One region of the Roseovarius sp. SK2 genome, then DNA from elsewhere that is predicted to be linked to it. Evidence: riboswitches for the same ligand, from Rfam matches in the RefSeq annotation. Region 1 holds a riboswitch; each other region holds the start of a gene.
The links. Region 1 has a riboswitch for cobalamin ahead of PVV74_RS11970 (hypothetical protein). Riboswitches for the same ligand answer to the same signal wherever they lie in the genome.
Positions count from the first base shown of each region.

Region 2: another riboswitch for cobalamin. It lies ahead of PVV74_RS15955 (TonB-dependent receptor plug domain-containing protein); the one in region 1 lies ahead of PVV74_RS11970 (hypothetical protein).
Region 3: another riboswitch for cobalamin. It lies ahead of PVV74_RS20065 (DUF1636 domain-containing protein); the one in region 1 lies ahead of PVV74_RS11970 (hypothetical protein).
Region 4: another riboswitch for cobalamin. It lies ahead of PVV74_RS20010 (CbtB domain-containing protein); the one in region 1 lies ahead of PVV74_RS11970 (hypothetical protein).

Region 1 is NZ_JARAMK010000005.1:160,305-168,478, forward strand. It holds gene PVV74_RS11955 (SLC13 family permease) at 1-310, opposite strand, end outside; gene PVV74_RS11960 (YebC/PmpR family DNA-binding transcriptional regulator) at 469-1,218, shown strand; gene PVV74_RS11965 (GNAT family N-acetyltransferase) at 1,365-1,646, shown strand; cobalamin riboswitch at 1,724-1,912, shown strand; gene PVV74_RS11970 (hypothetical protein) at 2,015-2,287, shown strand; gene PVV74_RS11975 (Mrp/NBP35 family ATP-binding protein) at 2,796-3,860, shown strand; gene PVV74_RS11980 (glycosyl hydrolase family 28-related protein) at 4,093-6,387, shown strand; gene PVV74_RS11985 (hypothetical protein) at 6,413-7,075, opposite strand; gene PVV74_RS11990 (peptidoglycan-binding domain-containing protein) at 7,134-7,661, opposite strand; gene PVV74_RS11995 (OB-fold nucleic acid binding domain-containing protein) at 7,697-8,092, opposite strand.
Region 2 is NZ_JARAMK010000009.1:1,219-9,392, reverse strand. It holds gene PVV74_RS15975 (acyl-CoA dehydrogenase) at 1-1,800, opposite strand, end outside; gene PVV74_RS15970 (ABC transporter ATP-binding protein) at 1,956-2,714, opposite strand; gene PVV74_RS15965 (FecCD family ABC transporter permease) at 2,711-3,694, opposite strand; gene PVV74_RS15960 (ABC transporter substrate-binding protein) at 3,691-4,545, opposite strand; gene PVV74_RS15955 (TonB-dependent receptor plug domain-containing protein) at 4,547-6,493, opposite strand; cobalamin riboswitch at 6,620-6,830, opposite strand; gene sucD (succinate--CoA ligase subunit alpha) at 7,043-7,915, opposite strand; gene PVV74_RS15945 (succinate--CoA ligase subunit beta) at 7,915-8,174, opposite strand, start outside.
Region 3 is NZ_JARAMK010000013.1:8,708-16,881, reverse strand. It holds gene cobN (cobaltochelatase subunit CobN) at 1-2,670, opposite strand, end outside; gene cobW (cobalamin biosynthesis protein CobW) at 2,674-3,726, opposite strand; gene PVV74_RS20065 (DUF1636 domain-containing protein) at 3,723-4,100, opposite strand; cobalamin riboswitch at 4,178-4,377, opposite strand; gene cobO (cob(I)yrinic acid a,c-diamide adenosyltransferase) at 4,411-5,034, shown strand; gene PVV74_RS20055 (cobyric acid synthase) at 5,099-6,544, shown strand; gene cobD (threonine-phosphate decarboxylase CobD) at 6,547-7,521, opposite strand; gene cbiB (adenosylcobinamide-phosphate synthase CbiB) at 7,529-8,174, opposite strand, start outside.
Region 4 is NZ_JARAMK010000013.1:110-7,333, reverse strand. It holds gene PVV74_RS20035 (histidine phosphatase family protein) at 1-261, opposite strand, end outside; gene cobU (bifunctional adenosylcobinamide kinase/adenosylcobinamide-phosphate guanylyltransferase) at 315-845, shown strand; gene cobT (nicotinate-nucleotide--dimethylbenzimidazole phosphoribosyltransferase) at 829-1,845, shown strand; gene PVV74_RS20020 (adenosylcobinamide-GDP ribazoletransferase) at 1,842-2,567, shown strand; gene bluB (5,6-dimethylbenzimidazole synthase) at 2,587-3,261, opposite strand; cobalamin riboswitch at 3,525-3,730, shown strand; gene PVV74_RS20010 (CbtB domain-containing protein) at 3,767-3,943, shown strand; gene PVV74_RS20005 (CbtA family protein) at 3,948-4,649, shown strand; gene PVV74_RS20000 (hypothetical protein) at 4,724-5,221, shown strand; gene PVV74_RS19995 (DUF1636 family protein) at 5,211-5,504, opposite strand; gene PVV74_RS19990 (hypothetical protein) at 6,582-6,809, shown strand; gene PVV74_RS19985 (META domain-containing protein) at 6,821-7,224, opposite strand, start outside.

The DNA of each region.
Region 1 (8,174 bases):
GCACGCCGCCGATGCCGCCCATGATGGTGATATGCGCGCCGAGGCTGCGCGAGCTGTCGACCAGCGTCCGGGTGATGAGAAAGACCGCGCCCGAGCGTACCAGACCGGCGGAGACAACGAGGACGAGGGCCACGATGATCGTTGCCGGGTGACCGAAGCCGGTAAAGGCCTGCTCGGTGGGCACGACACCCAGCACCACGCCCAGCATCAGCGCGCCGAACGCGACGATATCGTAGCGGTAGCGGCCCCAGAGCAGTAGCGCGAACACGCCGCCGAAAAGCGCGAAGAGTATGATCTGGTCCTGGGTCATCTGGGCGAGGTCTTTCCGGAGCGGTCTGACGGGCGCGGCCCGTCCGGCCAGCCTAGAGGCAACGGGCGGCGGCGCAACAGTCGATTGCCGGGATTGCACAGCGGCCCGCGCCTGATTTATAGAGGCGTGAACTTTACACATGTCATCGGAGGCGCGTCATGGCCGGCCACTCAAAATGGGCGAATATTCAGCACCGTAAGGGGCGTCAGGATGCCCAGCGGGCAAAGCTTTTCTCCAAATTTTCCAAGGAGATAACGATTGCCGCCAAAATGGGCGATCCGGACCCCGACAAGAACCCGCGCCTGCGCCTTGCGATCAAGCAGGCCAAGTCGCAGTCGATGCCGAATGACAATATCGACCGGGCGATCAAGAAATCGGTCGCGGGCGACGGCGAGGATTACGAGGAAATTCGCTATGAGGGCTATGGTCCCAACGGCGTGGCGGTGATTGTCGAGGCGATGACCGACAACCGCAACCGTACCGCCAGCACGGTCCGCTCGACCTTCACCAAGCATGGCGGGAACCTGGGCGAGACTGGTTCTGTCGGGTTCATGTTCGAACGCAAGGGGCAGGTCACCTACCCGGCGGGCGCGGGCGACGCCGATACGGTGATGATGGCCGCGATAGAGGCCGGGGCCGAGGACGTGGAATCGGGCGAGGACGGGCATACCGTGTGGTGTGCGGATACCGATCTGAACGACGTCAGCACCGCGCTGGAGGCGGAGCTGGGCGAGAGTGACGAAACCAAGCTGGTCTGGCGGCCCACGACCACGACTGAGCTGGACCTGGAAGCGATGCAGAAGCTGATGAAGCTGATCGACGCGCTGGAGGATGACGATGACGTGCAGAACGTCACGACGAATTTCGAGGCCAGCGATGAGGTGATGGAGCAGTTGGCGGCGGAGTGATCCTGCCGGCCCGGACCATGGAGCGGCGTCCCCTCGGGGCGCCGTTTTGCGTTTGGTTCGGCGTCGTGCATACGGCACGCGATGTACAGTGTGATGGACCTTTCGTCGGCGGTGCGGCATCCTGCGCTCGGCCATGGGAGACAGACATGCAGATCGAACACGAGGACGGCGAGAGCAAGGGGCGCTATGTCACCCGCATCGGTGACGGACCGGAGGCCGAGCTGACCTATTCCAAGTTGGGAAGCTCGGGAATGATTATCGACCATACCGGCGTGCCGGACGAATATCGTGGCGATGGTGTGGGCTTGGCGCTGGTCACGCGCGCGGTGGAGGATGCCCGGGCGGCGGGCCGCAAGATCACGCCGCTTTGCCCCTTTGCCGCGGCGCAGTTTCGACGGCATCCCGAATGGGCCGACGTTCTGGCCTGAGGGCTGGTTTGACGCATGTGTCGTCGGGAGGCCCTTCAAGGTCGCAATCGCGTGTTGCGCCAGAGGCCGGTTGGCGGCAAGATGATGGTCCCGAAGGTGCCACGAAAGCCGTGGAGAATTGGGAAGCCGGTGCAAGTCCGGCGCTGCCCCCGCAACGGTAAGGATGGGGGATACCGCAGAGGGCCACTGGGGCAAGATGCCCCGGGAAGGCGCGCGTATCCGCACCCCCGCCAAGCCCGGAAACCAGCCCTTGGGGTGAACGTCGAACCGCGGGGGGCGGTACGGGCGGTGGACCGAAAAGCGGTTCTCGCGCGGCTTTCCTTCGCCCCAGTCCGGCCCGGGGTGTGGCCGGAGGAAGAGCAGAAAACATGAACCTGACACCGATCATGGATGGACTGGAGCGCAGCGGCGCCACCGGCGCGGAGGCCGAGGCCGTGGCGCGACTGGGATTCCTGGAATGGGTTTTCGCCTATCCGGGGACCGTCACGGCGCGCGTGTTGCGCGAGGCGCTGGCCGAGCCAGTTGTGCAGAACCCGGGCAGTGCTGCGGCGTGTGCCTTCGTCGATTTCCTGGAAGAGGCGCGGCATGCGGCGCCGATGGCCCGCGGACGGCGCGGGCGCGCGGCTCGGGTCATGCACTGAGCTTACGGAATTTGGCCCCGTTGTCACATGCGGCGGGGCGCATCCGGTTCAGGTGTCCGGAAGAGGAATGGATGGTGTCGCGCAAAAAAAACGGCGACGCCAGGGAGGAGGAGAGGCGCCGCCGTTCTTTACGTCGGGTCCCAGGGAGGAGGAAGGGACCGTTCGTTACAGTTGGGCTCGTTCTGAGCCCAGGTCTTGCCGGGACCGCACAAGGGAGGAGAGGCGGTATCCCGAACAGGTGCCAAACGGGAGGAGAAGCACCTGATTGTTTTAGCGAGCGTTTGGCGCGGTGGCCGTTTCGTTCGCTGTTGAGTTAAAGATAGCGATATGCTGCGCGTGCACAATAGATTTTGCTGCAACGCGGCTATGCAGGAAGCGCATAGAAGAATAGTTCATTTTTTGCGTGCAATATCATCTATTTGCCGGTTTTTTGTGCGGGATTGAAACGGGGGTTGTGCCTGCTTTCAGAAATGCGACTTTTGGCGGCGCAGATGCATGGAGGCAGGGCATGACGGAAATACTCGACAAAGTGCGCCAGGAGCTGGAACGGCTTGAACTGCCGGACGGTGGTACCGTGATTTCACGCGACATGGTGCGTGCGATGCGACTCGAAGGCAGCGAAGTGCGATTCGTGCTGGAGGCGCCCACTGCCGAGATGGCCCGCCACATGGAGCCCTTGAGAGCAGCCGCCGAGCGCGCGGCGCTGTCGGTCGAAGGAGTGACTTCGGCGCAGGTGGCGTTGACCGCACAGGCGCCCGAGGCCCCGACCCCGTCACTGAAGGTGGGCCGGCACCCCGAGGGCGGAAGCGCGTCGATCCGCCCAGGCGGGGTGAAGTCGATTCTGGCGGTGGCGTCCGGGAAGGGCGGCGTGGGCAAGTCGACCGTGGCGTCGAACCTTGCAGTGGCACTCGCCCGGGCGGGACGGCGCGTGGGCTTGCTGGACGCCGATATACACGGGCCGAGCCTGCCGCGCATGATGGGCGTGACCGAGCGGGCGAGCAGCCCGGACGGCAAGATCCTGACTCCGCTGGAGGCACATGGCGTCAAGATGATGTCCATCGGACTGATGATCGAAGAGGACCGCGCCGTTGTCTGGCGAGGGCCGATGCTGATGGGGGCTTTGCAGCAGATGATAAGCCAAGTGGACTGGGGCGAGCTGGACGTGCTGCTGGTGGACCTTCCGCCGGGAACGGGGGATGTGCAGTTGACCCTGTGCCAAAGGGCGGCGCCCACCGGTGCACTGGTGGTCTCGACGCCGCAGGATGTGGCGCTTCTGGATGCGCGCAAGGCGATCGACATGTTCAACACGCTGAAGACGCGGGTGCTGGGGCTGATCGAGAACATGTCGATGTTCCATTGCCCGCAATGCGGATACGAGGCGGCGATTTTCGGCCATGGCGGCGTGGCGCAGGAGGCCGAGAGGCTGGAGTTGCCGCTGTTGGGGGCCTTGCCGATCGACCTCGACACACGGCTGGGCGGCGACGCCGGGCGGCCCGTGGCGCTGGAGTACGGTCCGGTGTCGGAGGCTTATGCGCGGTTGGCGGATCGGCTGGTGCAGGGCGGAATGGCGTAGGCCCAATTCGGCCTATGAGAATGCCTGATATAGTGGGTTTTTACCCACTTTAGGTACAATTCACACCGCCATTGGCATAGGCCGCCAAAGGTCGGGCACCGTCACGGTGTCCTGAGGTCCCGTTAACTCCCCGTTGATATTTCCCGAAGCCCGGGTGCGCTCCGGTTCGCGCCTATGGCTGGCAAACATGTGACGCCTTGGGGACGGCCCCCTGGCGCGGAAAGGGAAATTCATGAACAAGGCAATTACCGATGGCATCACCTTCATGCCGCCGGCCTATGCGAACGGGCTGGACGTCTGGTCGAGCGGGAACGGCACGCCGGGGTCCGACACGTATGATGGGGCGGCCAACGCCGCCTTCGTGCCTGCCGATCAGGATTTCGGCGGGGCGCTGGAGATCCAGAAAACCCAAGCCGTTCAGAAACTGCGGTACATGGGCGAGACGCCGATCCTGCCGGGCTGTTACCTGCAGATCACCGCTCGGGTTAAGGCAATTGCCGGGAACCTGCCGAACGTGCGCATCGCGGCCTGGGCCGGCGGTGCGGGCGGCGCCCATGTCAACGGCCTGGTCGAGACCGGCCCGAGCGTGGCGCTGACCAACTATGGCGAGGTGGTCGAGGTCACGGCTATTGTCGGCAGCGGCGACCGCGGCGGTGTCGACATGGTCTGGGGCACAGAGCCCCTGTATGGCCATTTCGGCATCGACCTGACGGGGCCGAATAGCGGCGTGGTGCGGATCGACGACATTAGGATCGAGGATGTAACCAGCATCTTCCTGCGCGATCTGGTCGGACTGGTGGACGTGCGCGATTACGGCGCGAAAGGGGATGGCAGCACCAATGACCTGCCTGCGTTCGAGGCCGCGGATGCCGCGGCGCATGGCCGGACCGTGCTGGTGTCCGCCGGTACGTATTTTCTGGGCGACAGCCTGGCCATGCAAAGCAAGGTCGAGTTCGAGGGCGAGGTCACCATGCCGGTCGACAAGATTTTCGAGCTGGTCAACGATTTCGACTTTTCCAAATACGTGGACGCTTTCGGCGGTGAAACCGAGATGGCGTTCAAGAAGGCCTACCAGGCGCTGCTGAACAACCCCGGCCACGTGGAGCTGGACATGAAAGGCCGCAAGGTGGCGCTGCGCGAACCTGTGGACATGCAGGCCGCCGTGCCGAACCGGACCACCTACAAGACGCGACACGTGATCAAGAACGCGCAATTCTCGGTTTTTCCGGGGGCGAACTGGGACACCGATACTGTCACCTCGCAGGCAACGTACAACGCCAACGACAACAAGCGACTGATCAACGTGGCGAACGTGGCCAATATCCAGGTCGGTTCGCTGGTCACGGGCAACGGGGTGGGCCGAGAGGTCTATGTGCGTTCCAAAAACGTCGGTGCCCAGACCGTCACCCTCAGTCACCCGCTCTTTGATGCGGAAGGCACGCAGAACTACACGTTCAAACGGTTCAAATATATGTGGGATTTCAGCGGCTTCTCGCAGATCTCGAAATTCGCGGTATCGAATGTCGAGTTCCAGTGCGGCGGCGATTGCAGTGCCGTGCTGCTGCCCCCCGCGGGATCGGCCATACATTTCCGGGATTGTTTCTTCACACAGCCGCGCGACCGGGGGATCACCAGCCACGGCGAGGGCGACCAGGGCATGATGATCGACCGCTGCCAGTTTTTGTCGCGGGAAAGTCCTTTGCTGGTGCCCGACCGGACAACGATCGGGATGAACTGCAACGGCAACGACATCAAGATCCGCAATTGCCGGTGCAATTTCTTCAAGCATTTCGCGATTTTGGCGGGATCGTCCAGCATCATCATGGGCAACCACTGTTTCCAGGGCGACAGTGCTGATCCGGGGCCGCGCAGCGCAATTTTCGTTATGGCGCGGACCAACAACCGGGGCACCTTCACCGGCAATTATATCTGCGACGGTTCGATCGAGTGGACCAACGAGTATGACGAGGCGCCCGATTTCTCGAGCGAATTTTCGTTCAGCGCTTTGTCCATCACCAGTAACGTTTTCCTCAGCCAGAGCACTGCGCCCTCTTTCAATTTCCTGTCCGTGAAACCGTATGGGCCGGGGCACTTCATCAACGGGCTGACGGTCACGGGCAACACGGTGCGCCTGATCGACGGGCCGATTGACCGCTTCGAGGGCATCGACACCAGCTTTGCGACCATGAACTTCGAGCGGTTCCGCAACATCCGCTTCGAGGACAACGCCTATTTCAACGTCAATATCCAGGTGGAAAACCCGTTGGTCATGCAACATACCGAGGCCAGCGCGCAGAAGACATGGGTCGTGTCGCCTCATCCCAAGCTGCCCTTCGAGGCTTGGGCGCAGACGGTCGAGTCGATCGTGGCAGAGCGGGCGATCCGCGAAGCCGATGGAACGGCCTATTTCGGGGTGCCTTACTACGACGGAAAGGAAGGACCGAACAAGGACAGCGTCAACCTGCGCTGGGAAAAGGCGGTCAGCGGGACGGTCACGATGCGCATCAGGATCGACGATCTGATCTGATGCACGGGAGGTGTCGCGCAACGCATCAGAACTGTTGCCAGAGGCCGAATTTCAGCTTGAAATCATCGGCCTCTGCCACGCCGGCGACAAGCCCGAGTTCGACGTGGCGGCCCGGTGCGATGCGGCGTATGTAGGATGGAGCCAGCTTGGCGTAAGGATCACTTTGCGTCGGGATGCCAGTCTGTAGTTGCAGGATGATCTTGGCGTCGGGGCGGGGGCTGAGGCCGAAGGTGATATCGGTTTCCAGAATGCCATCGAAACTGCCGATGATCACCGCCCGGCTGTGGATACTCAGCCAGCCGGGTTTATCCCCAAGCTCAAACCCGCGTCCGACGCTGAGACCCGGCCGAAGCGCGAAAGTTTCCCGAGCCATCCCAAGGCCGAATTCTGGGACGATGCGCGTGCTGCGGTCGGTGGCGCCGATGGGCCAGCGCAGGAACGCGATGGCCTTGGACATGTCGTCCTCGTGGCCGCCCGCATCGAGGCCAAGGGTCAAGCCGTGCGTCAGCCCATGCTCGGCATAAAACGAGCCGTAGAAACCGCTGCCATCGGAAATGCCGTTCTCGAAGTCGGTCTCGATTGAATAGCTCAAGAAGGTTTCACCCTCGGTCCGCATCCAGGGACCGGCCAGCGCCGGCGCGACGCTGGCGATCAGCAAAACGGGAATGATAACGCGCTTGAGCAGCATTGCACCTCACGCGTTCAGATTGGTTAAATTTGGTAAACCTTTGGTTAACGAAAGCCGATTATTCCGGGTTGTCCGGCGTGTCGCGGGCGACCGCGATCAATCCAAGCTGGCGCGCGCCGGCAATGGACAGGATATCGGAATCAAATCCCTGCGGCTTTTGAAAGCGGCGGATGGCGGCGCGGGTGCCGCGATCCAACTGGCCGTTGATCGGCCCGCGATAGAGCCCGCGGGCCTTGAGGGCGCGCTGTACCGAGGCGTTGAATTCCGGCGTCAGTTGGGTGCGGCAGGGAACCTGGAACCGGGTTACGCGCCGTTCCTGCACGATCTTCTGCGCGGTTTCGGTCCGGTAGCTGGCAGGACGCGTGACAGTGCCGTCATCGGCCACCTCGGCGGGGCTGACGAGGATCTGCTCGGTCACGGTTTCCACCACGGCGGGCGAGGTGTCTTGTGCCCAGCAGGTGCCGGGGGCCGCGCCGGGTGGGGGGGTGTCCAGCCGCTGCACCGCGTCGTTACCCGCGTCGGACATGTCTCCACAGGCGGCCAGCGCCAGAAGGGCGCAGGGGGCTATCAGGGTTGGTCGGATCATCCGCTCGTGCCTTTTTAGGCGTGTTTTGCAGTATCTTACCCGGTTTGATCCGCTTGGGGAAGTGTGCTGTCGCCCGCGTCCTCCAGCAGGCGATCCAGCAAGTGCGAGATATCTTCGACGTCCTCGGCGATGACGTGCACGACGCCTGATTGCCGCTGGATACGGCCGGTGACGCGCAGCAGCCGCCCGGCAATGACCGCGCGGCGGTATTTCTCGTAAAGTGCGCGCCAGACCACGATGTTGACCACGCCGGTTTCGTCCTCGAGCGTGATGAAGATCACGCCCTTGGCCGTGCCGGGGCGCTGGCGCAGGATGACGAGGCCCGCGACGGTGATGCGCGCCCCGTCCGGCGGGTCGTCCATGCGCGCGGCCACCAGCGCGGAAGGCGGGCGTGGCCAGTCATGGGCCGTGCTCTCGGAGAAAACTCTCATGAGAACATAAGTAGAACATCGCGAATTTTGCGCAACTCTTTTCCGCGTGATGTCGCAAATGGGACTGGCATCGGCTAAATGG
Region 2 (8,174 bases), on a different contig from region 1:
GGCGGTCTGGATGTTGTGGAACGCGTCGGCGGCCACATAGCGTAGAACCGGCAGGTCGGCCTTTTGGCGGCCTTCGTCCTCCCACCGTTTGAGCGCGGCGGAGAGAATGTACATCTCGGACAGGATGTCGCCCATGCGGCCCGAGATCATTTCCTTGCGCTTGAGCTCTCCCCCCAGCGACAGGAAGAGCATGTCGGCGGTCAGCGCATAGGCCGCGGACCAGCGCGACAGCTGCTTGTAGATATCGGTTGCATCGCCCGCCGCGGGGGCCGGTGCGAAGCGGCCGCCGGTCAAGGCCCGGCCCCAGCTGCGGAACAGGGTGCGGGTGCTGTGCCCGACATGGGCCCACAGGGACTTGTCGAACATCTCAAGCGCCTTGTCGGGGTCGTCCTCTTCCAAGGCCAGCATGTTGTCGAGCATATGGGGATGGGCGCGGATCGAGCCCTGCCCGAAAATGATGAGGCTGCGGGTGACGATGTTCGCCCCCTCGACCGTGATGCCGATGGGCACGGCGCGGTAGAGTGGCAGCAGGTAATTCGACGGCCCGTCGATCACCGCCTTGCCGGAATGCACGTCCATCGCATCATTCAGCGCCTCGCGCATGCGGAAGGTCGCATGGGCCTTCATGATCGCCGAGATCACCGACAGCGCGCGCCCTTCGTCCAGCCCGGCGCAGGTCAGGTGGCGTGCGGCATCCATCGAATAGGCGTCGGCGGCAAGGCGTCCAAGTCGCGCCTGCACGCCGCCGAACTTGCCGATGGGCAGGTTGAACTGTTCGCGTATACGGGCGTAGGCGCCGGTCGTGTGGGCCGACAGGGCAATGGCGGCGCAACCCATGGAGGGCAACGAGATGCCACGCCCGGCGGCAAGCGCGCTCATCAGCATCATCCAGCCTTCGCCGGCATACTCCTGCCCGCCGATGATGTTTTCGAGCGGGATGAACACATCCTTGCCCGTGGTCGGGCCGTTCATGAACATCGTAGAGGACGGGATGTGGCGGCGACCGGTTTCGACACCCTCGAGGTCGGTCGGAACGAGCGCACAAGTGATGCCGATATCGGGCGTTTCACCCAAAAGGCCATCGGGGTCCCGCAGCTTGAAGGCCAGACCCAGCACGGTGCAGACCGGCGACAGCGTGATGTACCGCTTGGCCCAGTTCAGGCGGATGCCCAGCACTTCCTCGCCTTTCCACTGGCCCTTGCAGACCACACCGTCATCGACCATCGCGCCTGCGTCGGACCCGGCCTCGGCGCTGGTCAGGCCGAAGGCGGGCAGTTCGCGCCCGTCGGCAAGGCGGGGCAGCCAGTAGTCTTTCTGTTCGTCGGTGCCGAACTGGTGGATCAGCTCGCCGGGGCCAAGCGAGTTGGGCACCATGACGGTCACGGCGGCGGCGACAGAGCGCGTCGAGATATAGCGAACGATCTCGGAATGCGCGAAGGCGGAAAACTCCAGCCCACCATGCGCCTTGGGAATGATCATCCCGAAGAACTTGTTGTCGCGCAGAAACTGCCAGACCTCCGGGGCAAGGTCGCCGGTTTCGTGGTTGATCTTCCAATCGTCGATCATCTCGCACAGCTGTTGCACGGGACCGTCGAAAAAGGCCTGTTCTTCGTCCGACAGTTTCGGCGTCTTGACCGCGCGCAGCTTGGACCAGTCCGGGTTGCCCGAGAAAAGCTCGGCCTCCCACCAGACTTCGCCGGCGTTCAGGGCTTCGCTTTCGGTCTTGGACATCCCGGGCAAAACGCCCTTGGCCCATTTGAAGACGGGCTTGGTGATCGCGCGTGCGCGGAAGCTGGACATGCGGGAACTCCTTTCGGCACAAAACGTGCGGGCTTGAGCAAAAGTTCCGTTGGCGCGCGGTCGGCAAGACCGGCAGCGCATTCGGATGAGACCTGCATCATAGCATTTTGCGCGATGTTCCGGCAGAGGGGGGCCGGAACCCGAGAGCTGGCGCGTCAGCTGAGCGTGTCCAAAGGCTGGAACACCATGCCGCTGGGCGTCTCCTGGAACCAGGCGGTGACGCCGAACACATCGGCCAGGCGCCGGGAGGTCAGAACATCCTGCGGTGGACCATCGGCAACCAGGCCCTTCCCGCCGAGCAGGATGAGCCGGGTGCAGTGGCGTGCTGCAAGCCCCAGGTCATGCAGCGAAACCAGTGAGGATTTGCCACTTCGTGCCAGCGCCGCAAAGGTCTGCATGGTCGAGATCTGGTGTGCGGGGTCAAGGCCCGCGATGGGCTCATCGGCCAGCAGCAGCGGCGTCTCCTGCGCAAGTGCGCGCGCGATCAGGACCCGGGCCTGTTCGCCGCCCGAAAGCTGGGTGGCATCGCGGTGGCGCATGCCGCCGAGTTCCATCCGGTCCAGCGCAGTGTCGACAGCCTTGCGATCGTGGTCGGCGGGGTTCTGGATCGACTTCAGGTGCGGTGTCCGGCCCAGCGTGACCACGGTTTCCACGGTGACGGGCCAGGCGATCTCGCGCGCTTGCGGCATCCATGCCGCTTGCCGGGCCCGCGCGTTCTCGGACAGCGCCGCAAGACTGCATGTTCCGGTGAACGGCAGAAGACCCAGTGCCGCGCGCATCAGCGTGGTCTTGCCGGCGCCGTTGGGGCCGATAAGCCCCACGAACTCGCCCGGTCCGATATCGAAGGTGACGTCGCGCAGAACGTCCCGCCCCTTGAGCGACACCGACAGGTCCTTGACCGAGAGAAGCGTCATATCCGTTCCCGCCGCAGTTTCAGGATCAGGTGCAGGAAGAGCGGTGCGCCGACGAGGGCCGTGAGCACGCCCAGCTTGAGGTCTCGCGACGGAAGGACCACCCGCACGGCGATGTCGGCGGCGAGCACCATCGCCGCACCGCCCAGGGCCGAGGCCCAGAGCAAGCGCGACGGATGCGCGCCGACCAGGGGCCGCAACAGGTGCGGCACCACGAGACCGACAAATCCGATTGCGCCGGCCACCGCCGTGCCCGCGCCGACGACACAGGCGGTCCCCAGCACCAGCATCAGGCGCAGACGGGTCAGGCCGATGCCCATGGCCTGCGCCGAATCCTCGCCCAGGGTCAGCGCGTCGAGCCCGCGGCCAAGGCCGCCCAGCAGGGCAAAGCCCACCGCCATGAACGGCGCGGCAAGCCAGACGTGGGTCATGGATCGGTCGGCGAGCGAGCCCATCATCCAGAAGACGATCTCGCTTGCGGCGAAGGGGTTGGGCGACAGGTTCAGCACGAGCGACGTCAGCGCGGCCGCCAGCGCCGAAACGGCGATCCCGGCCAGTATCAGGGTCAGCGACGTGCCGCGCGACCCGGCCAGCGCCATGATCAGGAACACGCCGCAAAGCGCACCGGCCAGGGCCGAGAAGGGCAGGGCCAGCGCGAAGGACGCGGCCACGCCGGTGTGGATGGCCAGCACCGCGCCGAACGCCGCGGAGCCGGACACGCCGATCAGCCCCGGTTCCGCCAGCGGATTGCGCAGGTAGCCCTGCATCGCGGCACCGGCAAGACCGAGGCTGGCGCCGATCATCAGGGCCAGCAAGGCTCGGGGCAGGCGGATCTCGCGCATGACAAGCGTCATCGCGCCGCCGTCGTCGACGAAGAGCGCTGAAAGGCTGTCGGTGATGCCGATCTCGGCGGGGCCAATCAGCAGGGATCCGAAGAACAGCCCGACGACCAGCACGCACAGGATGATCGCCAGACGGGTCATGGCGTGTTTTTCGTCAGCCGATGACGGGTCTCGGCCAGCGATTCTATGGCGCGCAGCACGTGGGGCGTGCCACAGACCCAGTCGCTGTCCGTGACCGTGGCAAAGGGCAATTCGGCGCGCAGCGCCTCGACCACCGGATGCTGCATGATCGCCTCGGAGCGCGAGGCGCCGGGATATGGCTGCGAAGTGATGACGATGTCGGGATCAAGCATCGCCAGCGTTTCCAGCTGGATTTTCATCTGAGTGCCGAGCCCGGCCTTGACCGCCGCGTTGTCGAAGCCCGCGGCCTGAAGGATCTGATCCGACAACGTGCCTGCCGGCGACGTATACCCGCTGGCGTAGTACAGCATCGCGTCGGGCCGGTCGCCGCTGTCCTGTTGCAGCGCGGCAAGGCGCGCATCGAAATGGGCGACCATCTCGCGTGCGGCGGACTGCCGGTGCAGAATCTCACCCATGCGAAGAATGTTACTGCGGATCTCTGGCAGGGATCGAGCCTGCTCGAACTCGACCACCTCGACGCCCAGCCGGCGCAGCATGGCGACACTGGCGCGCGTCGTGAAATTGCCCGCCAGAACCAGGTCGGGCTTCATCAGGTAGATTTCTTCGGCCAGGCCCTGGTTTATCACGTAGTCCCGCGCCTCTTCGGTCATCGCCGACATCCGCGGGTCGAGCGAGATGTCGGAAACCGAATGCAACTGTCCCGGCCCGGCAAGCAGCATGGCAAGCTGATCGGTGCAGAGATTCATCGACACGACGCGGCGCGGCGCCTCGGCCGAGGCAAGGCCCGCCCAGCACAGGATCACTGCGAAGGCGAGCCGGGTCGCGACGATATGAAAGCGCCGCGCCGCCATGTCAGAAGTTCGCGGTCACGCCGAAGAACGCGGTGCGGCCTTGCGTCGAGTATCCGTCCAGTTCTTCGTAGCTTTCGTCCGTCACGTTATGGATCCGTCCGTAGACCTGGATGTCATCGGTAACTTCGTGGCTGAACCCGACATTCACAAGCGTATAGTCCTGAAGCTCTACCACATTCGCACCGAGCGACGCCGCGGTGAAGTCGCTGTCGAAGAGACCGGCGACATGCTGCACCTCGAGGTTCAGGCGGGTGCGGTCATTCGGCATCAGGTAGCCCAGCCGCAACAGCGCCTCGTGCTCGGGGCGCCGGACCTCGACGCTGCCGTCAGGGTTTTCGGCGTCGAGCCAGGTATAGCTGAGCGACATGTCCAGCCGGTCGGTCAGGGCGGCGCTGGCGGCGACCTCGATGCCTTGCCGGTCGCTTGTGCCGGTCTGGTTGACTGGTGTCGAGATCCCCGTGCCAGGGTCGAAGACCGACGTGATCTCGTCCGTCAGTTCCTCGTTGAAATAGGTCACGTCGATCAGGCCACGACCGTTCAGGAATTGCTGCTCGACACCGAAATCCCAGCCTTTGCTCTGTTCGGGTTCAAGGTTCGGGTTGCCGGCGAAGTTGGCGAAGAAGCCGAATTGCTCGATCAGCGTCGGGTTCTGGACGCCGGTGCCATAAGAGGCATGCAGGCGCGTCGTCTGGTTGGGCAACTGGTAGGAGGCACCGATCGCGTAGGTCGTGAAATCCTCGAACTTGTCATTGAAATCGTGCCGCACGCTGCCCTGTAGCGCAAAGCCATTTCCGAAATCGCCCTGGTATTCGAGCGCGATGGCCGTCTGTTCACGCGAACGTTTGACGAGCTGTCCCGGCGCGAAGACGATCGTGGGATCGTTTTCCTTGTAGGTCAGACGCTCCCATTCGGCGGCGAAGCTAAGGGTATGGTTGGCGCTGTTGAGGGTGGGCGCGTCCAGCGCGACCGTGCCGCGATAGGCGACTTTTGCGCGGGTGCCGGAATTGTCTGAATTGCGCACGCCGGCGCCGCTCACACCCTGGCGGTCGATCGTGCCGAAAGACAGGTCAACCCGGTTCAGGAGCCGCCCGCCAAGCGTATCGAGTTCTGCGTAAAGGCCACCATAGGTTTCCTGAAGCGATGTGCCCGACAGGTCATCGACGACAAGACCTGCGCGGGTCGGGGCGCCGAACACGCCGCTGTCGCTGTCGCCGGTGCGGTCGACATGGCGGATACTGCCGCCGATCGTCAGAACCTCGTTCACACGGTAGCGGCCCTTGAGGTTGTAGGTGCGGTTCAGATCGCCGTCATCCTCGCCGCCGGGCGTGCCGGAAATGTCGAATCCGCCGGTTTCGCGCCGCGCAGCGGAAAAGCTGAGTTGACCGCGTTCGGTATTCAGGCGCAGGCCGAGGCGGCCCTCGGTGGTGCCGTCCGATCCCACTTCAAAACCGACGTTGCCAGAGAAACCCGGCTCTTGCGCCGTCTTGGTGGTGATCGAAATGACCCCGCCGATGGCGTTGGAGCCGTAAAGCGCCGATTGCGGTCCGCGAATGACCTCGATGCGCTCGATATCGGCGGCCAGAAGGCCGGAAAAGTCGTACTCGCCGGTATTGGGGGCGGCGACCTCGATCCCGTCAATCAGAACGAGCGTGTGGTTGCCTTCGTGACCGCGCAGACGCACCTGGGTGACGCTGCCATAGGCGCCGGTGCGGGATACGGAAACACCCGGCAGCGACCGCAGCAGGTCCGCGACGTAGACCGCGTTGCGGTCCTCGATTTCTTCCTCGGTGATGACGCTACCGGCCCGGCCATACGCGCTGCCTTCGATGGGCGTCAGACCGCCGGAGACGAAGATCGTGCCGAGGTCGTAGGGTTCATCCTGCGCGACGGCGGGCTGGATGAAAAGGGCGGTGGTTGCCGCAAGGACGGACTTGAACGGGCGTGACATGGATTGTCCCTCCGGGGCGCGCTTGATGCGCTGATTTTTTGGTTCATGCCTGGAAGGAAACTCTTCGCAGACGGTGCAAGTGTCACCGCTACGGAAGATCCGTTGTCGAAACGCGCCCCGCGTTCGGACAGGGTGATCACCTCGGCAGGTCTCCTGACTTGCGGGTCAACGCTTGGCCGGGTCTTCCCATCATGCGCCGCATGACAGTGACATGGTCCGGCCTCGCTCTCCGCCTACAGTTGCGGGGGCAGTTGCGGAGTTGACGCCTGGCGCGTCGCACCGCATTCCCTATTCTCCCGCCGGAAAGCCGACAGGAACCGAAGCGACTCGGGTGTTAGTGCATGACGCCGGGTGAGGAAAGAGAAAATCCCAACGCGGGACCGGCTGACGTCTTGCCGTGTCAATTTGATCTGGGTTTCGACCTGCGTCGCGCGGTCGTCGGCCCAGGAAACCGAATCCGTAAGTTCATCCGGTGCCTGGGCGGTTTTCTTGAGTGTCCTGGCCTGCCTTCGGGTACGACGCGACAGGTCGTTCGAGAATTTCCCGAAATCAGGACAGGCAGGATTGGACGGTTTCCACCACGGTTCCTGCGTCGCGGGCAATCACGACGCCCGCATCGCGCAGAAGCGAAACCTTGTCATCGGCCGACAGGTTGCCGAAGACCGACAATGTGCCGGCGTGGCCCATCCGGCGGCCGACCGGCGCGTGGCGCCCCACCACCAGACCCACCACGGGCTTGCCGTAATCGACCGAAGAGAGATACTCGGCGGCCAGTTCCTCTTCGCGTCCGCCCATTTCGCCGATCAGCACCACGGCCTTCGTATCCGGGTCGTCACGGAACTTTTCCAGGCAGCCGACAAAGCCGATCCCGTGCAGCACGTCGCCTCCGACACCGACGGTTGTGGACTGGCCCAGATTGGCGGCGCTGCAACTGGCCAGAACCTCGGACGTGAGCGAGGCCGAGCGCGACGCGATGCCGATCTGGCCCGGCTTCGCGTCGACGGTCGGCATCACCCCTATCTTGCATTGTCCGGGCGTCAGGATTCCCTGGCTGTTCGGGCCGATCAGCATTGTCTGCGACCCTTCGAGCGCCTCCTTGACCCTGCGCATGTCGTGTTGCGGCACCCGTTCGGTGATGCAGACGACCACCTCTATCTCGGCTTCGATCGCCTCGATCATGGCGTCGGCGGCTTTGGGGGCGGGCACGGTGACAAGGCTGGCATTGGCCTTCGTTTCCTTGACCGCTTCGGCGCAGGTGTGAAAGACCGGCAAGCCGAGATGCGAGGTGCCGCCACGCCCGGGACGTACGCCCGCAACGCAGTTCGTTCCGTAACGCATCGCCTGGTCGGTATAGAACGTGCCGGCGCGACCGGTCATGCCCTGAACCAGGAGTCGGGTGTTCTCGTTGACCAGAATTGCCATCAGCGTGCCCCCTTGGATGCGATTTCGACCGCGCGGTTGACGGCCTCGGACATGGTGCCGCAAATCTCGACCGGCACCTTTCGGTCGACGAGAATGCGCTGGCCCCATTCGGCGTTCTGGCCGGCCAGACGGGCGATAACGGGCTTGGTGCCCTTGTTGCGCGAATAGGCGAAGTTCACGCCCTCGGCGATGGTATCGCAGACCGTCATGCCGCCACCATGCACATTCAGCAGGATGGCAGTGACCGAAGGCTCCTGCA
Region 3 (8,174 bases), on a different contig from region 1:
GGCCTCTGCGGTATAAGTTTCGGGCGCTGTGCCCATGCCGAGGCCGAAGCTGCCGGGGGCGGGGCCATAGACGCGCGCGCCCGAGGCGTGACCGGCATAGGGGTTCCAGTCGGGGGCTTCGTCGCGCTGTTCCAGCGCACGTACCGCTTGTGAGTAGAGGCCCGAGAGCGTCGGAAATACGTCTCGGAACAGACCCGAGACGCGCAACGTGACGTCAATGCGGGGGCGGTCGAGTTCGGCGATGGGCAGGACCTCAAGCCCCGAGACCCGTTCCGAGCCCGTGTCCCAGACCGGCTTGACACCCAGCAGGTGCAGGGCCATGGCAAATTCTTCGCCCGCCGTGCGCATGGTGGCTGAACCCCAAAGATCGACAATCAGGCCGCGGGGCCAGTCGCCTTCTTCCTGAAGATGACGCCGGATCAGTTCCTCAGCCAGCTTGACGCCTTGTGTGTGTGCGGCTCGCGTGGGAACCGATCGGGGATCGGTGGTGAAGAGGTTGCGCCCGGTGGGCAGAACGTCGTCGCGGCCGCGATAGGGCGAGCCGGAGGGGCCAGCCGGGATGCGCCGCCCGTCGAGCGCGTCGAGGAGGGACTGCCGCTCGGCCTGGGCGCTGCAAACCATCGGTTCCGCGTCGGTATCCGGTTGGCCCCAGATGTGCAGGCCGTCGCCGAACATGCTTTCCTTTATGTCGCAGACAAAGCGGTCGATGCGGGTGATCGCCTCGGCGGTCGATGTGGCGCGGTCGAGGCCCAGATCGTCCTCGACACCCAGGGCCTGCGCCTCGGCGCGGATATCGGCCTGCAGGCGGTCGCGGCGGCGGGGGTCGAGCCCGTCGGCGGTCGAAAATTCGTCCAGCAGCGATTCCAGCGTCGACAGGCGGTCGGGTGCTGCGCTGGCCTGCATCGGTGGGGGCACGTGGCCCAGGGTCACGGCGCCGATGCGGCGCTTGGCCTGCGCGGCCTCGCCGGGGTCGTTGACGATGAAAGGGTAGACGACGGGCATCGCGCCGGTCAGTGCCTCGGGCCAGCAGGCGGGCGACAGGGCGACGGCTTTGCCCGGCAGCCATTCCAGTGTACCATGCGCGCCGATGTGAACGAGCGCGTCGGCCTGGGTTTGCAGCCAGAGGTAGAAGGCGACATACGCGTGGCGCGGCACGCGGGACAGGTCGTGGTAATCATCGTCGCGGGTCTTGGGCGTTCCGCGTTCGGGTTGCAGCGCGACGATGGCGTTGCCGAGGCGCAGAGCGGCGAAACGGAACTCCCCGCCCACTGCATCGGCGTCGTCTTCGGGCCGGCCCCACGCCAAGTACAGGTCCTCGCGCAGAGGCGCGGGTAGGCGCGCCAGCAGCGTCTTGTACTCCGATAACGCCAGGCGCATGTCGCGCGCCAGCAGGCGGTCTTCCAATGCCGCCGGAGTCTCGTCCACCGAATAGCCTGCCTCGCGCAGGTCCGACAGGATGGCGCGGGCCGAGGCGGGGGCGTCGAGGCCCACGGCGTGGCCCATCTGCCAGTCCTTGCCGGGATAGGTGGAGAGGATGATCGCTGGCCGGCGCGTGGCGGCGGGTGTTGCCGCGAGGTCGAGCCAGCCTTGCACGCGGGCCACGAGTGCGGTGGTCAGGTCCGGTTCGGCCCGGTGTGCGAAGCGGGAGAATTCCAGGTCGGGATCGCGCACGCCCGGTTCCTTGAACGAGATCGTGCCGCCGGTCAGCCGCCCGTCGACCTCGGGCAGGACGATGTACATGGCAAGGTCGGCGGGCGAAAGACCGCGCTCGGACCCGTCCCAGGCGTCGCGGGTGGAGGTGGCCAGCGCTGCCTGGAAGACCGGCACGTTGCCGGCGTCGAGCGGCGAGGTGCCGTCGTCGCCCTTGCCGGAAAATGCGGTGGCGTTGACGATGGCGTGGGGCGCGTAAGCCTGCACCTGTCGGCGCAGCCAGCCCGCCGCCTCGGGGGCTTTGAGCGACGGGGTGAAGAGGGCGCGGACATGATGGCCCCGTGCCTGGAAGGCCCGCATCAGCGCCTCGATCGGTGCGAGGTCGGCGGCCACCACGTAGGAGCGGTAGAAGACGATCAGGATGCGGGTCTGCGTGACGGGCAGGTCGGCGAGAGGGCAGCAGGCGCCATGCTCGGGCGTCCAGGCGCCGACCATGGGCAGCACCTTGGCCCCGCGCACCGGCGCGGCGTAAAGGCCGGCGGCGAGCGCCAGTTGTTGCAGGGCGGCCTGTGCCGCGACGCTGCCGCCGTTGTCGCAAAGCTCTGCAAGGCGCCGCAGGGTCGAGACGGGCAGGGTGGAATAGGCGTCAAGCCGGGGGTCGGGCCGGCCGTCGGCAGGCAGGACGGCGAGCGCGATGCCTTTTTCCTGCGCCAGGGCCAGCACCTGCTGTAGCCCGTATTCCCAGTAGGGCACGCCGCCGATCAGCCGGATCAGGATGCCCTTGGCGCCGGTCAGCGTCTGTTCGACATAGGTGTCGACCGACAGCGGATGCCGCAGGGCGGTGAGGTTTGCCAGACGCAGGTCGGGCAGGCTGTCGCGCCGCCGGTGCCAGCCTTCCGCGAAGGCGCCAAGGTCGCTGTCGGAAAACGACAAGACCACCAGGTCCGCCGGGCTTTGTCCCAGGTCGGTCGGGGTGTCGGTTTCTTCCAGACCGTGGCTTTCGCGGAAGACGACGTGCATCGGTTACTCGGCCGCCTCGGCCGGAGCCAGTACGGCGCGGATCGCGTCGATATTCACGTCGTCATGCTCGGCGATGACCACGAGGCGCCCGCGGCGGGCCTCGTCCGGTTTCCACGGGCGGTCATATTGATGGCGCACGCGCGCGCCCACCGCCTGCACCAGAAGGCGCATCGGCTTGCCGGCGACGCTGGCATAGCCCTTGACGCGCAGGATGTTCTGGTTGTTGGCGAGGTCCTCGATGCGGGGCACCAGATCGGAAGGATCACCCAGTTCCGGGATGTCGACGACGATGGATTCGAAATCGTCATGCTCGTGGTCGTCGTGATCGTCGTGGTGGCTGGGCCGGGCGTCCATGTCATCCTCGGCGGCGGCTTCGAGCCCGAGGATCACGCGGGGATCGACGACGCCCTCGGCGACCTCGACCACGGGCAGGGGGCGGGGGGCTTCGGCGGCGATGACCTCTTTCGCCTTGGCCACGCCGTCGGGGCCGGCAAGGTCGGGCTTGGTCAGCAGGATGATGTCGGCGCAGGAGATCTGGTCCTCGAACACCTCCGACAGAGGGGTTTCGTGGTCGATGCTGTCATCGGCGAGGCGCTGGGCATCGACCCGGGCCACATCGGGGGCGAAGCGGCCTGCCGCGACGGCCTCGGCATCGGCCAGCGCGATGACGCCGTCGACGGTGATCTTGGAGCGGATATCGGGCCAGTCAAACGCCTTGAGCAGAGGCTTGGGCAAAGCCAGGCCGCTGGTTTCGATCAGGATGTGATCGGGGCGCGGATCGAGCGCCATCAGCGCCTCGATCGTTGGGATGAAATCGTCGGCCACGGTGCAGCAGATGCACCCATTGGCCAGTTCCATGATATTTTCCGCCGGGCAATCGGGAATGGCGCAGCTTTTCAAAATGTCTCCGTCGACGCCTACATCGCCGAACTCGTTGACGACCACGGCCAGACGGCGGCCGCCGGGGTTCTGCATCAGGTGGCGCACCAGCGTTGTCTTGCCGGAGCCCAGAAAGCCCGTAATGACGGTGACGGGAAGTTTTGCAAAATCGGTCATTGGTCAGCCTTTGCAGTCAGGGGTGGGATGCGCGCAACGCAGTTGCGCTTGAAATGTTCGGGGCGTTGGCGCCACGGGATCAGCCCGTCCTCGGTCTGCTGATAGAGGACCGCGCCTTCCAGCAGCATGTCGGGATGCGACGTTTCATCGAGATTTCCGTACAGATACGTCCAGCGTTCGCCGCCGCGCATGGCGGCGGTGCAGCCTGCGTCGCAGTTTTGCAGGCATTCGACGGGGGTCACGGTGACGCCGTCGGGCAGCGCACGCGCCGTCACCTCGTCATAGAGGCGCTGGCCGGGGCGGCGCTCGTCCTCTGGAGTTTCCTGCCCCTTGCGGCACTTGATGCAGATCAGCAGTTCTATGCGCGCGCTCATGTGTCCTCCACTGTCGGGGGTGCGCGCGGGGGTGGCGGGTGGCCACCCATCCGAGCCCGGCACACCCCGTCCGGTTCGTCTGTTCCTTCTTGTTGGCAGGTCTCCCGGCTTGCGGTTTCGGGCCCTTCGGCCCACGGTTTCCGGCCTTCCCGGCATTGCGCCAGTGGCGGTGGAAACCTTCCCGGTTCACGGTCGCGGGGGCGGCTGTGCCTGGCGCGATGCGCTGCACATTCCCTTTTCACCTGTTTACACAGGCACCAACACGGTGCGACATGCTGCGAAAACCCACCTTGTGTCAAGGAGACGTCCCATGTCCGACCCGTCCGAAGCGGAAAAGACTGCCCGCCACAACGAGAAGATGAAGAAGATAAAGGCCGCGCGGGACCGGATGATGGCGGACAAGACCGAGGAGAAAGGCTTGATCATGGTCCATACCGGACCGGGCAAGGGCAAGTCGTCTTCGGGATTCGGGATGATTCTGCGCTGCATCGCGCATGGGATGCCGTGCGCGGTGGTGCAGTTCATCAAGGGCAACTGGGTGACCGGAGAGGCCGAGATGCTGCGCAACCGCTTTTCGGACGAATGCCGGTTCTTCATTTCGGGCGAAGGGTTCACCTGGGAGACGCAGGACCGGGAACGCGATATCGCCGCCGCGCAGAACGGCTGGACCATCGCCAAGGAGCAGATTCGCGATCCCGAGATGAAGTTCGTGCTGCTGGACGAGATCAACATCGCGTTGCGCTATGACTATATCGACATCGACGAGGTCGTGGACTTTTTGCTGCACGAGAAACCGGCGATGACGCATGTCTGCCTGACGGGGCGCAATGCCAAGCCCGAACTGATCGAGGCGGCCGACTTGGTGACCGAGATGAGCCTGGTGAAGCATCCGTTCCGGGATGGGATCAAAGCCCAGAAGGGTGTCGAGTTCTGATGCGTCCTATCGTGGTCCTCGGGGATAGTCGCCCGAGACCAATACCTGGTATCGAGGTCCGCCCATGCCTGCAATAATGATTCAGGGCACGGGGTCCAATGTCGGCAAGTCGATGCTGGTGGCCGGCCTGTGCCGGGCCGCGCGGCATCGAGGCTTGAGTGTGGCGCCGTTCAAGCCGCAGAACATGTCGAACAACGCCGCAGTGACGGCGGACGGTGGCGAGATCGGCCGTGCGCAGGCGTTGCAGGCGATGGCCTGTGGGGTGACGTTGCACACCGATATGAATCCGGTTCTGCTGAAGCCTGAAACGGATGTCGGGGCGCAGGTGATCGTGCAAGGCAAGCGTCTGACCACGGCAAAGGCGCTGGAGTATTCCAAGTTGAAACCGACGCTGATGTCGGCCGTTCAGGACAGTTTTGCCAGACTGAGGGCACAGCATGATCTTGTGATTGTCGAGGGGGCAGGCTCGCCCGCCGAGATCAACCTGCGGAAGGGCGACATTGCGAATATGGGCTTTGCCGAGGCGGCGGATGTGCCCGTGGTCCTGTGTGGCGATATCGATCGCGGCGGTGTCATTGCGCAGATCGTCGGCACGCAGGCGGTTCTGCCGAAGGCGGATGCCGCGCGTATCGGTGGCTTTCTGGTCAACAAGTTCCGCGGCGATCCGACGCTTTTCGAGGATGGATACCGGGAAATCGAAGCGCGCACCGGTTGGCGCGGCTATGGCGTGGCGCCGTGGTTTCCCGAGGCGTGGCGGTTGCCGGCGGAGGACGCGCTGGATATCGCCGACAGCCCGGTTCAGGGCGCGTTTCACATCGTCTGCCTGCAATTGTCACGGATCGCGAATTTCGACGACCTGGACCCGCTGACGCAGGAGCCGGGCGTGCGCGTGACCATGTTGGAACCGGGGCAGGTGTTGCCGCTTGATTCGGATCTGGTGATCATTCCGGGCTCGAAATCGACACGCGGTGATCTGGACTTTCTCCGCCGGCAGGGGTGGGACGTCGACCTTTTGGCGCATCACCGGCGGGGCGGCAGGGTGCTGGGCATCTGCGGCGGTTACCAGATGCTTGGCCGTAACGTCTCGGATCCGGAAGGAATCGAGGGGCCGCCGGGGGACTCGCCGGGACTCGGATTGCTGGATATCGAGACGGTCATGGGGGGCGACAAGAGCGTGACCCAGGTTGACGCGCACCACGTGGGGCTGGATCTTCCATTTGCCGGGTACGAGATTCATATCGGCCGCAGTGACGGGTCGGACCGCGCGAGACCGTTCGCCAGGGTGGATGGCGTGGCCGAGGGGGCGGTGTCTGCCGATGGTCGCGTGGCGGGCAGCTATCTGCACGGGATGTTCGGCGATGACAGGTTCCGAGCGACTTGGCTTAACTCGAACGGGGCCGATGCCTCGGATCTGGGATATCAGGTCATGGTGGAGCGCACGCTGGATGAACTGGCGGCGCATCTTGAGACGCATCTGGATGTTGCGGGTCTTTTGGCGCTTGCAAGATGAGGTCAGGCGGCTCCGATCGCCTCGTCCAGCTGCTGCCAGCGGGTTTGCGGTGGCAGTCCGAGGCGTAGCCAACGGTCTGAATAGGGGAAGATGCGGGACCACACGCTGTGCATTGCGAGAGCCTCTTGTACCTTATGCGCATCGGGCACCTCGTAGGTGCGAAAGAGCGGGGTACCTCCGACCAGCGTCCAGCTGGCGCGGGAGGCGAAGGAATCCAGCCGCGCGGCGTCTTGGATCAGCCTTTCGACCGTGCGCGCCTGCCACCCGGTGTCGGCCAGCGCCGCGCAGGCTATTTCGATGGCGGGACCCGAGACGGGCCATGGGCCTGCCAGATCGCTAAGACGGTCGGCGACCGCCCCCGAGGCGAGGGCGAAACCGAGCCGCAGGCCCGCGAGACCGTAGAACTTTCCGAAGGACCGCAGGACGACGCAATTGACAGGACAGTCTATGGAGCCGATGGAAAGGTGCGGCTCTGGATCGACAAAGCTTTCGTCGACAATAAGCAGCCCCACATCGGAGGCGAGGTCGAGTAATGCCTCGGGCGCGGTGCGACGGCCGTCGGGATTGTTGGGGTTGACCACTACCGCAAGGTCCGAGCCCCGCAGGGCGTTTACCGACGCGACCTCTTCGACCTGCCAGCCGCAGGCCCTGAGGGCGGCGGCGTGTTCGTTGTAGGTGGGTGCCAGGACGGTGGCGCGGCCTGGCTTGGCCAGCCTCGGCACCAGTTGGATGGCGCCCTGTGCGCCGTTCATCGGGATGACGCGCAGGGACGTGGCGTAGGCGCTGGCCGCCGCGTCGCGCAACCGCGCCAGGTCGGATTTGCGCGGCAGAACTGCCCAGGCGTCGCCGGAGATCGGCGGCACAGGGTAGGGTTCGGGATTGATGCCCGTCGACAAATCGAGCCAGTCGGCGGGGGCGCCGCCCAGCCTTGCAATAGCGGCGTCCAAGTTGCCGCCGTGATCTCGGACTTCCGTCATGATGCCCTTAGAGCAGCGCAAGACCGGCCAGCGCAAGGGCGCAAAGTGCCATCGCGCGCCGGTAGAGCGACAAGGCGCGCAACAGATCTTCGGGGGTCGGATCGGGGGCAGTGCCGTTCAACCAGGGCTCGTCGTTGGCGCGCCCGTCATAGATGCGGGGGCCGGACAGGCGGACGTTCAGGGCACCGGCCATCGCGGACTCGGGCCAGCCCGCATTCGGGGACCGGTGCCCGGGCGCGTCCTGCTGCATCACGTGAAGCGTGTGAAAGAACGCCCCCGAGACCAGTGCGAAGAAGATGCCGGTCAGGCGGGCGGGGAGCCAGTTGACGCAATCATCCAGCCGGGCGGCGGCTTTGCCGAAGGCCTCGAACCGGTCGTTGCGGTGGCCGATCATGGAATCCATGGTGTTGATGGCCTTGTAGGCGGCGATGCCGGGCAGGCCCAGGATCACGCCCCAGAATAAAGGAGCGATGATGCCGTCGGAGGTGTTCTCGGCAAGGCTTTCGGTGGCTGCCCGCGCGATGGCCGGCGGATCGAGTTGGGACGGGTCGCGCCCGACGATCATACTGACGGCATGACGGGCAACTGGCGTATCCCCGGCGGCCAGCGGGCGCGCCACGGCGGCAACATGCGCGTGCATGGAACGCATGGCG
Region 4 (7,224 bases), on a different contig from region 1:
GTCATGCGTGCCGAAGTCCTGCTCCCAAAGTCGTGTATCCTGTTCGTATGTGCCGAAAATCGCGTCGGCTGTCTGGAGGCAGCGTCGTGCCGGACTGCTGATGACCCGCGAGATGGAGGTCAGCCGATCTTTGAGTTGGGCGACCGCCTTGGTGTCGAGGGCAGCCTCGACATCGGTGCGGCCATAGAGGCGTCCCGGAACGGCCACTTGGGCGTGACGGATCAGGATAAGCTCTGGCCGGATGGGCGCAACGGGTTCCAAGACGTCGCCTTTCAGCTTTCTTTTTTCCTCGAAAAGTGCTTTCCCACGCTGCAATGAAAAAGTCGATACTCATCACCGGGGGGGCACGTTCCGGCAAGTCCGCACTGGCAGAACGGATGGCTTTGCAGCCCGCCGGCCGGGCGATCTATATCGCCACGGCGCGTCTGCACGCAGGCGACGACGAGATGGCCGAGCGCGTGGCGAAACACAAGGCGCGGCGCGGTGCGGCGTGGCAGGATGTTCATGCGCCGACCGACCTGGCCGGAGCATTGCAAGACACCGATGGTACACTGCCTCGGCTCGTCGATTGCCTGACGCTGTGGTTGACCAACCTCATCCTGGAAGACAGCGATTGGTGGGGCGAGACCGGCAGGTTGGTCAAGACGCTGGAGCGCCAGGCCGCGCCGGTCGTTTTTGTTACCAACGAGGTGGGGCAGGGGATCGTCCCGGAGAACAAGCTGGCCCGGCTGTTCCGCGATGCCGCGGGGCAGGTGAACCAATCCGTGGCGCAGGCCTGTGAAGAGGTTTGGCTGACCGTGGCGGGCTACCCGATGAAGGTGAAGCCGAATGACCATTCTTTCTGACGTCTCGTCGCTGGACGAGGTTGCGGGCCTCGCCGGTAGTTTGCCCCTATCCGACGATAAGGCGGCCGAGGCGGCGCTGGCGCGCCAGAACAGCCTGACCAAACCGCCGGGCGCGCTGGGGCGGCTGGAGGAACTGGCTATCTTCATGGCGGGTTGGCAAGGCAGGGAACGGCCCTCCATCGCCAGCGCGCAGTCCCTGATCTTTGCGGGAAATCACGGTGTCTGCGCGCAGGGGGTCAATCCGTTTCCACAGGATGTGACGGCGCAGATGGTGGCGAATTTCGAGAACGGCGGCGCCGCGATCAATCAATTGTGCCGCGCGAACGAGGCCAATCTGTCGGTGATTGCGATGGAGCTGGACCGGCCGACTTCGGATATCACCGCCGCGCCGGCCATGTCGGACGCTGATACACTGGACGCCCTGCGCCGCGGGGCCGCGGCCGTCGATCCCGGCGTCAGCGTCTTGACCCTCGGCGAGATGGGTATCGGCAATTCGACCATCGCCGCCGCGATGGCCAAGGGCGCATTCGGCGGAGACGCGGCGCTTTGGGTCGGGAAGGGAACGGGGTCAGATGACGCAGGGGTCGCGCGCAAGATCGACGTGGTGTCACGCGCCTGCACGCTTCACGCGGATGCCGTTGGGCTGGACATTCTTGCCCGGCTCGGCGGGAGGGAGCAGGCGGCGATCTGCGGCGCCGTGCTGGAGGCGCGGGCGCGGCGTATTCCGGTCATCCTCGACGGGTTCATCTGCACGGCCGCGACCGTGCCGCTTTTTGCTGCCGACCGGCGGTTTCTCGACCATTGCCTTGTCGGTCATGTCAGCCGTGAGCCGGGCCATGCGCGGCTTCTGTCGGAACTGGGGATGCGGCCGATCCTGTCGCTGGACATGGCGCTGGGCGAAGGGTCGGGCGCGGCGATTGCGCTGGGCGTGTTGCGCGCGGCGCTGGCCTGTCACAACGGGATGGCGACATTTGCCGAGGCGGGGGTGTCGGGTCAATGAGCCTGCGTGCGCGCATTGCCGAGCTTCAACTGGCGGTGATGCTGCTGACCCGGCTTCCAGCCGGGCGGATCGGTGACGACCCACCGACGATGCTGGCCGCGCGGTGGGCCTTCGTGCCGGTGGGGTCCGTTGTCGGCGCTCTGACGTGGATGATTTTCAGTCTGGCGGAGGCGATTGGCGCGCCGGATCAAATTTCGGCTCTCCTGGCGTTGGGCGCAATGGCGCTGGTCACTGGAGCGCTGCATTTCGATGGGCTTGCGGATTTTGCCGACGGCCATGGTGGCGGACGTGACAAGGCGCACGCGCTGGAGATCATGCGCGACAGCCGCATCGGCAGCTACGGCGTGGTTGCGGTGGGGGTGGTCGCGGCGCTGTGGGCGGTGTCCGTAGCCGCCGCCGATCCCGGCTTTTGGGCGTTCGTCGGCGCAGCGATGCTGAGCCGGGGGGGCATGGTCGCGGTCCAGGAGAGTCTTACCCCGGCCCGCGCGGATGGTCTGGGGAAAAGCGCGGCGGGCCGCAGCAGGGCCGCGCGGGGCGTTCTCGCGGCTTTGGCGGCTGTGGCGCTGGTGATTTCGCCTTGGACGCTGCTGGCCTGCGCGATGGTGACAGTTGCCATCGGCTGGCTGGCATGGCGAAAAATCGGCGGACAGACCGGCGATGTTCTGGGGGCCGTGCAAATGGTCTCGGAAACCGCGATCTGGGTCACAGTGGCGTGCCTTTGACGGCCTTTTTGCCGGGCTGTCAGTCCTGCCAGCCCTCGTACATGATAAGGTCATCGAGCGATATCCGCTGCCGCCACCCCTTGGCTGCCAGTTCGGGTTGGTCGTAGAGCTGATCGACATATCCCACGCAGAGATAGGCCACCAGCTCGACATGTTCGGGGATGCCGAGCAGAGCGGCGATTTCGCGGTGATCGAAGATGCTGACCCATCCCACGCCGATCCCCTCGGCGCGGGCGGCGAGCCATAGGTTCTGCACCGCGCAGACTGTCGAATAAAGGTCCATGTCACGGTTGTGCGTGCGCCCGAGGATCACCTTTCCGCCGCGGGTACGATCGCAGGTGACCACGATATTGAGCGGCGCTTTGGTGATCCCTTCGAGCTTCAGCGACCTGTAGGCGGACTGACGATCATCGGGGAACATGGCGGCGGCTTCTTCGTTGGCGCGGTTGAAGATGCTGTGCACCTGGGTTCTGAGTTCGGCGTCACGCAACAGAATGAAGTTCCACGGCTGCATGAAGCCGACGGAGGGCGCGGCGTGGGCCGCTTCGAGGATTCGGCGCAGCGCGTCTTCGTCGATCGGGTCTGGTAGGAACTCGTTCCGCACGTCGCGGCGCGCCTCGATGATGTCGTAGAGACATTGCCTTTCGTGCGAGGAAAAGACACGCGCCGGACTTGGCTTGAGTTGATCCGCCATGGAGGGGCTCCGGGATGGATGCGGCGAGTTTCAGGCGACCCTATCGGAGGGCGATGCCGTGTGAGACGCGTCGGCAAGCGGCATTGCTTTGATGTCCGGCGCGGCGGTTGTCGTGTCTATGTCAGAGTGGGGCGGGACTTTGCAAGCCTGACACAGAGTACGTTTCCAAGCCGGCCAGGGACGTTCGCTTTGCGGTTCAGTCGCTGGGTTCGAGATTCGCCTATCGTTTTGCGTTGTATTGTTGACAGGTCGCGGTGCTTGCTAGACTAACGAGAGTGATCAGTTCCATTTCCGCAAGAAATGGAGAACAGGGAACGCGGTGCGCCTGAAAACATTCGGCAATTCCGTGGCTGTCCCCGCAACTGTAGGCGGCGAATCAGGCTGAATACGTCACTGGAGCAATCCGGGAAGGCCAGCCAGACGATGAAGACCCGCAAGCCAGGAGACCTGCTGATCGCGACTGAAACCACAAGGCCTTCGGGTGTGAAGGCAAAGAGGTACTACTATGATTGTAAAGACTGCATCCACCGCACGGGCAACATCGGCCTCCGGGCTCGTTTCGGTGATCGCCATCGCCGCGCTGGGCCTTGGCGTGATCTTCGTGGCAGGCCACGTTCAGGCCGCGGCGCTGCACGACGCGGCGCATGACGTGCGTCACGCCACCGGCTTCCCCTGCCACTGAACCGATGTTCACGCGTCTGCTGACCAGCGCCTTGTTCGCTGGCGCTGCCGCAGGGTTGATTATCGCCCTGGTGCAGCTTTTTTTCGTTCAACCGGTCCTTCTTCATGCCGAGCTTTATGAAGGTGGCGACCTGGTGCATTTCGGGACCGAATCGACCGCTTCAGCCACGCCAGAGCTGCCGGGCTTCGATGCCGTGCGGGATGGTTTGAGTATCATTTTCACGATGCTGATCTATTCCGGTTACGCGATGATCCTGGTGGCGCTGATGTCGCTGGCTGAAAGCCGTGGTGCGGCAATCGACGCTCGCACGGGCCTGATCTGGGGCGTTGCCGGGTTTGTCGCGGTACACCTTGCACCGGGCTTTACCCTCGCGCCGGAAGTTCCGGGCGTGGCTGCGGCGGATGTCTACGAGCGCCAGATCTGGTGGTTTGCAACCGTGCTGACGGCCGCGATCGCCATGTGGCTGATCGCGTTCAGCCGGAACTGGGCCGGATGGGGTGCAGCCGTTGTGCTCTTACTGGCGCCGCATGTCATCGGTGCGCCCGAGCCTGAAGTCTTTACCGGACCGGTTCCGACCGAGATCGGCGCCTTGTTCGCGTCGCGCGCTCTTGGAACCGGACTGGCCGCCTGGGTCATGCTGGGGGCCTTCGCGGGCTTCTTTTGGTCGCGCGAAAGTGAAACGACCGGCCAGGCTCAGACCGTCTGACACTGGCACATCATTGCTCGGGCGCGTGCCTTGCGCGCCCGTTCTCTTTATCGAACATGACGTTGGATTCGCCCATGGACCGTTCCATTCCAATGCTTCTTATCGGCCTCGTTTTCGGCGGGGGACTTGGATTCACGGTGGCTGCGGCGAACGGCGTCACCTTTGACGGGCATGATCATGGCGATCCGGCTCCTCATGGCGGTCCTGAGCAGCACGCCGGCGCGGCCATGCACGATCATGGCGCCATGTTGTCGGTCCCGGCAGGCGCCGATGCGCCGAAGCTGGAGATCGAGGTGACGCCTGATCCGTCCGCCGGCTGGAACCTGCATATCATGACCGAGAACTTTCGGCTCTCGCCGGAGAATGCCAGCCGCGCCCATGTTCCGGGCGAAGGACATGCCCATGTCTATGCCAACGGCGTCAAGCTGGCTCGCGTCTATGGCCCCTGGATGCATCTGGACACCCTGCCCGAAGGCGAGGTGGAACTTGAGGTGGTATTGAACAGTAACGATCACCGGCCACTGGCCGTGGGCGGTGCTCCGGTTGCGCAGAGCGTCATGCTCAGCAACTGAGCGCCGGGACGCGGCCGACCAGACAAAACCGAAGTCTACCGCATGGCTGCGCGTCCTCGATCCAGCCGTCGGGGGCGGCAAGATAGGCGTGCAAGGTTGCGACGATATCTTCTGCATCCGCCGCCGGATCTACCCCGTTGAAGAAATATATGGCCCGGCCCGGCCCCTGCATAGCCATGGAAACCGGACTGGCACAGCCATTCATGCACCCGCGTTCGACGATACTCACCGCGTCTGCCAGCCCTGTGGCCGTCAATTCCTCGCGCAGAGGTCCAAAGTCCAAAGGACCGCAGTTCTGACAGAAATGGACAGTGGCGGAGGGGTTCATTCGGTGTCTCGCGTTGCGTCGTCACGTTGAGGCATACAGATCCTGCGCCTCTGGTCAATTCGGGCAGGATTTTGAGGCGTGGCCCGGACCGCTCAGCGTCTCGGGCTTTCCAGTTGGGCATCTGCCTCCCTGCGGTCAAACGCAACCGCACAGGCGTTCAGCAGGGCGCTGTCGCTGTGCCAAGGGCGATTGGCGGATCGCGTATCGACGACCGTCACCGTTTGAAGTCAGCGCCAAGGGGACGGTTTAAGCTGGTTTGATAAGGGAACGTTTCGAGAACCTGAGTTGAGGCAACGTGTCGGCATGCTAGCTGAAACGCTGCATCGGGCTTTCCAGCCAACCCGATCTCTCTCGGGATTGCCCTTCTAGGCATGTTGTATCCTGATGATGCAAATAGATGGAGCGGCAAAAGAACCGATGAAGGGGTGTGTAGATGGGGTATCTGGCTGCTGACCCGTGGCATCGGGCGGCATGGCCGTGGCACCACCGCCCGATCACTTGATACACGCAGGAAATAGACAAAACGCGGTGCATCCGAATTTGTCGCTCGGCCTTTCGTCGATACCGATCCAGAGAATTTCCTGCCGATAATCCGATCGTTGGGTGTCGAAGCTATCATGTTCGTCGCCTCGTCAGCGAAGGTCTGACCCGCACTGTGGACGTTGTCGAGTCGACTAATAAAAGCCCGATAAGATGAAAGTGCTGAAGCGCGTAGCGCGCATTATGTACATGTCTAGACGGGCGTATTGCCGACCTTCGCTGCACGATTGCGGAAAGTCTGCTTATTGGATCCAACGAAGGTTGATGTCTTTTTTCTCCGCAAGGGGAAATCTGCATTTCTGGGTTTGAAAGGCGTTTGTACAAATGGCACCGTAAACATTATCTCCCTCAACAGGACACACACCCGTGCGACACACCATTCTTCGAGTTGCTATTACAGGCTTCATTTTGCTTGCGGCGCACCCGGCTTCTGCGAATTCTCTATTGCGACAGATCGATCGAACAGGGCTGACGCAGCAGGATCTCAACATCATGGTCCGAACCGGTGGAGAGCTTTATGTCAGCCGGAAAGCGCTGCCAGGGGACGATACGATCTGGTCGAACCCTGAGACGGGAGCTTATGGATCGGTTGAAATCGCGTCTGTCTCCGGCAATTGTGTCGGACTGAACTACAAGTTCAGGACACGTCGGCAGGCCCGCATCCAGACAGTGCAGACGCAACGGTGTCTGACCGATGGCCGCTGGATCCTTGCGCCTTAATACAGCAGGTTTCAAGGCAGATAGACGGCTTCCAGTTCCGCGAGGCTCCTGCCCTTGTCATCCATGAAGCGTAGGCTGCGCCCGCCGATCAGATGCGTGGTTGCCGCTCCCAGAACAGCGCCCAAGCGCGCTTCCCACATGGCAAGGTCGTCAGGGCAGGCCATCATCGTGCTGGCCGGTTGACCGAAGGATAGTGTGCTTTCGGAGACGGAGACGCTGCCGCGCATCATGTTGCAGCCGACCGACGCATTGAACGTCTTCTCGTCCGGGCGGATCACGAGAAAGGGCTCGCGCTCTGGCGGCGACCAATCCAGACTTTCGCCTTCCAGAGAAGCAATCCGCCAGACTGTACCATCCAGGGTCGGAGATTTCGTTGCTCGGGCGCAAGTTTCACCCGGCCACGTTGCTCCAAGCT